One region of the Stenotrophomonas acidaminiphila genome, then DNA from elsewhere that is predicted to be linked to it. Evidence: riboswitches for the same ligand, from Rfam matches in the RefSeq annotation. Region 1 holds a riboswitch; the other holds the start of a gene.

Region 1 (3,397 bases):
CGCCGTAGATCACCGGCGGCTTCACGCAGCGCGAGCCGTAGCTCTGCACCCAGCCGTTGCCGGTGAAGGCGAAGCCGTCGAGCTGTTCGCCGAAGTACTCGACCATGTCGTTGCGCTCGAACTCGCCGTGCACCAGCACATCCAGCCCGATCTGCTCCTGTACGCGCACGCACTGCTCGGTCTGCACGGCGAGGAAGGCCTCGTAGTCGGCGTCGGAGAGCCTGCCCGACTTGTTGCGGGCGCGGGCCTCGCGCACGTCCCGAGTCTGCGGGAAAGACCCGATGGTGGTGGTGGGGAAGGGGGGCAGGCGCAGCGCCGCGGTCTGCAGCGGCAGGCGCCGTGCATGCGGCGTCGCGCGGACGGTGTCGGCGGCGGTGAGTGCGGCCACGCGCGCCTTGACCGCGGCATTGTGCACGCGCGACGAGCGCCGCCGCGCGTCGGCCGCTTCGCGCGCTGGCGCCAGTGCCGCTTCGGCGCCGGCGCGCCCATCGAGCGCGTCGGCCAGCAGCTTCAGCTCGCCCAGCTTCTGCCGCGAGAACGCCAGCCAGCCACGCAGTTCGGCATCAAGCTTCTTCTCCAGCGCCAGGTCGACCGGGCAATGCAGCAGCGAGCACGACGGCGCCAGCCAAAGTGGATCGTCGCCGCGATGGCCGCGCGCGTAGCGGGCGAGGATCAGCGCGTTGTCCAGCGGGTTGCGCCAGATGTTGCGGCCGTCCACCAGCCCCAGCGACAGCACGCGCCCGGCCGGCAGCGCGCGCAGCACGGCGTCGAGCTGTTCGGGGGCGCGCACCAGGTCCACGTGCAGGCCCTGCACCGGCAGCGACGCGGCCAGGGCGAGGTTGTCGTCGAGCGCGCCGAAGTAGGTGGCCAGCAGGATGTCCGGATGTGGGCCATCGGCCAGGCGGGCATAGGCCTGCCTGAAGGCGACGCGGGCGGCATCGTCCAGATCCTGCACCAGTACGGGCTCGTCCAGCTGCACCCACCGCGCACCTTCGGCCTGCAGGGCTTCGAGCAACTGCGCATACACCGGCAGCAGGGTGTCGAGCAGGTCCAGCGGGTCGCTGCCGTCGGTGGTCTTGGACAGCCGCAGGAAGCTCACCGGCCCCAGCAGGACCGGCCGTGTCTCGATGCCCAGCGCCTTCGCCTCGCGGTATTCGGCCAGGGGCTTGTCGCCGCGCAGCGTGAAGCGCTGGCCGGCCTGCAGTTCCGGCACCAGGTAGTGGTAGTTGGTATCGAACCACTTGGTCATTTCCAGCGCATGCAGGTCGATGCCGGGACGCTGCAGGCCGCGTGCCATCGCGAAGTAGGCCGCCAGCGGGGCGCATACGGCCAGCGCGCGGTAGCGTTCGGGTATCGCGTCGAACAGGAACGCGGTGTCGAGCACGTGGTCGTACAGCGAAAAGTCGTTGCTTGGCGGCAGCTCAACGCCGGCCTCGCATTGCAGCTTCCAGTGGCGCACGCGCAGCTCGGCGGCGGTGGCCTGCAACTGCGCGGCATCGCTCTCGCCGTGCCAGTAGCTTTCCAGCGCGCGCTTGAGTTCGCGGCGCGCGCCGATGCGGGGAAACCCCAGGTTGGTAACGATCGTCATGAAACTTTCCTCATTGCGTGGGCATTGAGGAACGAAGGAACCGCACGGTGCCGCGCTGGCCCTCCGGGCAGGCCTCCACCATGCCAGCGACCTCCGCCCCCGCGGGCGAACCGGGTTCCTTGACGGAGGCAGGCGGCACCGCCACGCGCGATGCGCGGACGGTTCCGGCCGCCTCCCCGCGGAGACGCCAGGTCGAAACAGGAGGCGACGCGCCTCCCGGCCCAGGCCGGTATTCGGGCTGATGGACATGGACGCGGTTGCGTCCGCCTAGTGGCCGTCGCTTCCCGGGCGTTGGGCCCAGTGCTCGATGACGGCGGTCGTTTCCATTCACCGCTGCGGGGCAGCTCCGGAATGACGGGCCTTGCAGGCGCGCTTCACCGGATTCCCGTTTAATTCCATCCCTTCATGCGAATGAAGCGATGAATACCTTCGGCGCGCACACGATAGGCGGGTGCGCGGCGCCGGTCAAGCGGCGGCCGGGCATGGGCCCGGAAAGCGGACGGGGGCCGCGGATCAGTGCGCGGTCGAACGCGAGAACACGTTGATCACCACCACGCCGGCGCAGATCAGCGCGATGCCGATCAGCGCGGGCAGGTCGAGTTTCTGCCGGAACACGAACAGGCCGATCAGCGAGATCAGCACGATGCCCACCCCGGACCAGATCGCATAGGCGATCCCGGTGGGTATCGATTTCATCACCATCGACAGCAGCCAGAAGCACAGGCCGTAGCCGACCAGCGAACCCAGCGTCGGCCACAGCCGGCTCATCCCGTCGGAGGCCTTGAGCAGCGAGGTGGCGATGACTTCCAGGACGACGGCGCAGGCGAGCAGGAGATAGGCGTTCATCGGCCCATTCTCGCCCGGCGTGGCGGCGCGTGTTGCCGCGTGCGCCCGCATCCCTGGCTGCGGGGAACGGCCCCGTTCAGGCGCTTCGTTTACCCTTGGCATCCCCTGCACCGCCCCCTGGCCGCAGGTGGAGCCGATCCAACGTCCGGAAGAGTCCGTTTTGCAGCCGAACCACGACCCGCGCCATGCCGCCTCCCTGCGCCTGTCCGTCGCCCCGATGATGGACTGGACGGACACCCATTGCCGGGTGTTCCACCGCATCCTCGCGCCCGGTGCGCGGCTGTATACCGAGATGGTCCACGCCAATGCGGTGATCCACGGCGACCGCCAGCGGCTGCTCGGTTTCGACGCCAGCGAGCATCCTCTGGCACTGCAGCTGGGCGGCAGTGACCCGGCGCTGCTGGCGCAGGCCGCGCACATCGCCGCGGACTGGGGTTACGACGAGGTCAACCTCAATTGCGGCTGCCCGTCCGACCGGGTGCAGGCCGGGCGCTTCGGCGCCTGCCTGATGCGCGAGCCGGAACTGGTGGGCGAGTGCGTGGCGGCGATGGTCGCCGCGGTGGACATCCCGGTCACGGTGAAATGCCGGCTGGGCGTGGACCAGGACAACGATTACGCGGCGTTCGCCGGGTTCGTCGACCGCCAGGTGCAGGCCGGCGCAGCGATGGTCGTCGTGCATGCGCGCAATGCCTGGCTGCAGGGGCTGTCGCCCAAGGAAAACCGCGAGGTCCCGCCACTGCGCTATGACTGGGCCTACCGGCTCAAGGCCGAGCGCCCGGCATTGCCGGTGGTGCTCAACGGTGGCCTGGCCACGGTCGAGGCGGCGCAGGCGCAGTTGGCGCATGTGGATGGGGTCATGCTGGGCCGGGCGGCCTACCACGACCCCTATGTCCTGCACCTGCTCGAAGCGGCGCAGACCGGCGCGCCGCTGCGCAGCCGCGAGGAGTTGCTGCAGCAGATGCG
Region 2 (3,397 bases), 960 kb from region 1:
CGTGGCCGAGCGCCAGGCCGTAGCCGAGGCTGCCGGTGGTGTGGTTGCCGAACTGCTCGTTGTCGTCGTTGCGCACGCTGGCCTGCAGCGAGTGCGCGCCGAAGCGGCCCTGGTACTCGGCGAACACGCCGGTGTTGTCGCGGTTGTCGATCGAATAGGCGGTGGTGCTGGTCACCTGGTCCTTCTGCCAGTCGCCGCCGACGCTCAGCTGCTGGCCCTCGGCGAACAGGAAATCGCCCTGCACGCTGGCGGTGTCGCGGCGCGTGTCGAAGGTGGAAACGAAGCTGCGCTTGCCGGCCTGGACGTAGTAGCTGTCGGCCTGGTCGTCGTTGCGGCCCACCTGGACGGACAGGCCGAACGCGTCACCCGGGGTCCAGCGCAGCTTGCCGCCGTATACCCGCTGCTGGTTGTCGGCCTCGTTGCCGCCATAGATGCTGCCGTCGTACTGGTTGCGGCTGGCGGCGTCGAGCATGTGGCCTTCCACGCTCAGGGTTTCGCCCAGCGCGTAGCCGCCGCGCACGTTGAGCGAGGTGTTGCGGTAGCCGTCGCGGTCGGGCTCGTCGACATAGCAGCCCTGGAACAGCGTGGCCGACCCGTTGCACGCGTTGATGCCATCGGTCTTCTGCCAGGCGCCCTGCGCCGACACCCAGCCGCGTTCGCCGCGGTTGCTGAAACCGGCGCTGGCCTGGCGCAGGTTGTGGCTGCCGGCGGTCAGTGCCAGGTTCTGCTGCAGGCCCTGGCCGGCGGCGCGGGTGAAGATCTGGATGACGCCGCCGATCGCCTCGGAGCCGTACAGGCTCGAACGCGGCCCGCGCACGATCTCCACGCGCTCGATCTGGTCGATCGGCAGGTCCTGCAGCGCCGGCATGCCGCTGGAGGCGGCGCCGATGCGCACGCCGTCGACCAGCACCAGTACCTGGCTGGAGGCGCTGCCGCGCATGAACAGCGAGGTGATCTTGCCGGGGCCGCCCTGGTTGACGAAGTCCAGGCCGGCGCGGCCACGCAGCAGGTCCAGCAGCGAGCCGGCCTGGCTGCGGTCGATCTGCTCGCGGTCGATCACCTGCACCGGCACCACGCTGTCGGCGATGGAAACCGGCGTACGGGTGGCGGTGACCACCACGTCGTCGAGTTCGGTGGGCGCCTGCTCGGCGCTGGCAATGCCCGGCAGCACCAGCGCAAGGGCGAGGGAAAGGGTGTGGTATGGCAGTTTCATCTGAACTCCTGGATCCGCGCGCTCCCGCGCGGATGGACGGTGGAGGCTGCCAGGAGAAGGGAAACGACGGAGTGCGCGCACGGCGCCACTGCCGCCGCCATGCCCTCCGCATCGCAACCAGTCGGCTTCCGGGCCGGTCTCCGGGCTCGCAGGCGAAGCGCGCATCGACGCTTCCGGCCAGGCGCCTTCCCGTGCGCTGGATGCACAGTGGCGGTATGCCTGTCCTTGTCCTGCTTACCGTTGCGGGGGCAGCGCCGGACTGGCGCGGGCCAGGATGTTCCTGGCAGGCGCGGCACCGGCTTCCCGTTTCAACCGACCAGAGCGAATCTGGCCGGTCACCCGAAAGTGCGGGCATTCTATGCCATCACCCGCCGCGCTGCCCGCTGAGGCCCGTGCAGGGGCAGGCGGCGGCGCCCGTCACGGCACATCGTGCAGGCGTCATGCGCCCTACAATGCGCGATTGCAACGCGGTATCGGAACACACGTGACAGACGCATGGTTCACCCGGGCCTGCCCCGCGCCTTCGCAGGCGCACCGGCAGCATGCCATCGCCCGCCAGCGGCAACTGACCAAACCCGAGGGGGCGCTGGGGCGCCTGGAAACCCTCGCCATCGAACTGGCCGCCCTGCAGGGGCGTGAGCAGCCGCAGGCCACGCGGGTACCGGTGCTGGTGTTCGCCGGCGACCATGGCATCGCCGCACAGGGCGTGTCGGCGTATCCGGCGGAAGTGACGGTGCAGATGCTGCGCAACTTCGCCACCGGGGGCGCCGCCATTGCCGTGCTGGCGCGCGAACTGGGCGTGCCGCTGCATGTCTGGGACGTGGGCAGCCTGGCCGATGCGCCGGTCAGCGGCGTCACCTGTGACAAGCCGCGCTGCGGCACCGACGATTTCACTGCCGGTCCGGCCATGGTCCCGGCCGACCTCGATGCGGTGTTCGCCGCCGGCAGGCGCGCGGTGTCCGCGGCCTGCGGCGATGGCGCCGACCTGCTGCTGCTTGGCGAGATGGGCATCGGCAACACCACCTCGGCCAGCGCGCTGGCGGCGGTGCTGGGGCCGTTGCCGCTGGCGGAACTGGTGGGGGCCGGCACCGGCCTGGATGCGGCGCGCATCGCCCACAAGCAGGCCGTCGCCGCGCAGGCGCTGGCGCTGCACGGCGACGCGATCGCCGCGGCCGGCGACCCGGGCCGCGAGGCCCTGTGCCGCGTCGGCGGGCTCGAGATCGCGGCACTGGCCGCGGCCATGATCGCCGCCGCCCAGCGTGGCGTACCGGTGCTGGTGGATGGCTTCATCGTCTCCGTCGCGGCGTTGGCGGCGGTGCGCATCAATCCTTCGCTGCGGCCGTGGCTGCTGTTCTCGCACCGCTCCGCCGAGCGTGGCCATGCACGGGTATTGGAGCAGCTGCAGGCCGACCCGCTGCTGCAGCTGGACCTGCGCCTGGGCGAAGGGTCCGGCGCGGCGCTGGCGCTGCCGCTGCTGCGCCTGGCCTGCGCGCTGCACAACGGCATGGCGACGTTCGCCGAAGCCGCGGTTGCCGACCGGAGCGCCGCGCCGTGATCCTGGACCTGATGCGCCATGCCTCCACCGGCCGCCAGGGCCACCTGGACGGCCGCAGCGATCCGCCCCTGCTCGACGGCGCGGTGGACGCGCTGCTGCAGCGCCACGGCGACGGCCAGTGGAGCCGGGTGATCGCTTCGCCGCGGCGCCGTGCGCTGGATACCGCCACCGCGCTGCTCGCCGGCCGCGAGCTGTTCTGCGAAATCCACCCGGACTGGGCCGAACTGGATTTCGGCGACTGGGACGGGCGCCATTACGACGAGATCCCTGCCGAACTGCTGGCCGGGCTCTACGACGCGCCGCATGCCGTGGTGCCGCCCAACGGCGAAAGCTGGCAGCAGTTCCAGCAGCGCGTCGATGCCCAGCTGCAGCGGCTGCTGGACGAGGACGAGGACGAGGGTGACGGGCCGGTGCTGGTGGTCAGTCATGCCGGCGTGCTGCGGCTGGCGGTGTCGCGCGTGTGCGGCATCCCGCTGGCGGCCCTGTGGGCGATGCGCATCGACTACGGCACCCGCGTGCGCCTGCGCGTGGAGCGCGCGCAGGACGGGCAGGTGTGGGGCGAGCTGCTGGAGCTGTGCCAGCCGTGAGCGTGCGCCGCCTGGTCCTGGCCATCCAGTTCCTGACCCGGC

Evidence for each region. A riboswitch is a leader RNA that binds a small molecule or an ion and turns the genes downstream of it on or off. The one in region 1 is predicted to bind cobalamin.
Region 2: another riboswitch for cobalamin. It lies ahead of btuB (TonB-dependent vitamin B12 receptor); the one in region 1 lies ahead of metE (5-methyltetrahydropteroyltriglutamate--homocysteine S-methyltransferase).

The regions. Positions count from the first base shown of each region.
Region 1 is NZ_CP043567.1:404,151-407,547, reverse strand. It holds gene metE (5-methyltetrahydropteroyltriglutamate--homocysteine S-methyltransferase) at 1-1,588, opposite strand, end outside; cobalamin riboswitch at 1,796-2,034, opposite strand; gene F0P95_RS02090 (SMR family transporter) at 2,102-2,434, opposite strand; gene dusA (tRNA dihydrouridine(20/20a) synthase DusA) at 2,595-3,397, shown strand, end outside.
Region 2 is NZ_CP043567.1:1,364,287-1,367,683, forward strand. It holds gene btuB (TonB-dependent vitamin B12 receptor) at 1-1,213, opposite strand, end outside; cobalamin riboswitch at 1,328-1,571, opposite strand; gene cobT (nicotinate-nucleotide--dimethylbenzimidazole phosphoribosyltransferase) at 1,698-2,768, shown strand; gene F0P95_RS06235 (histidine phosphatase family protein) at 2,765-3,355, shown strand; gene cobS (adenosylcobinamide-GDP ribazoletransferase) at 3,352-3,397, shown strand, end outside.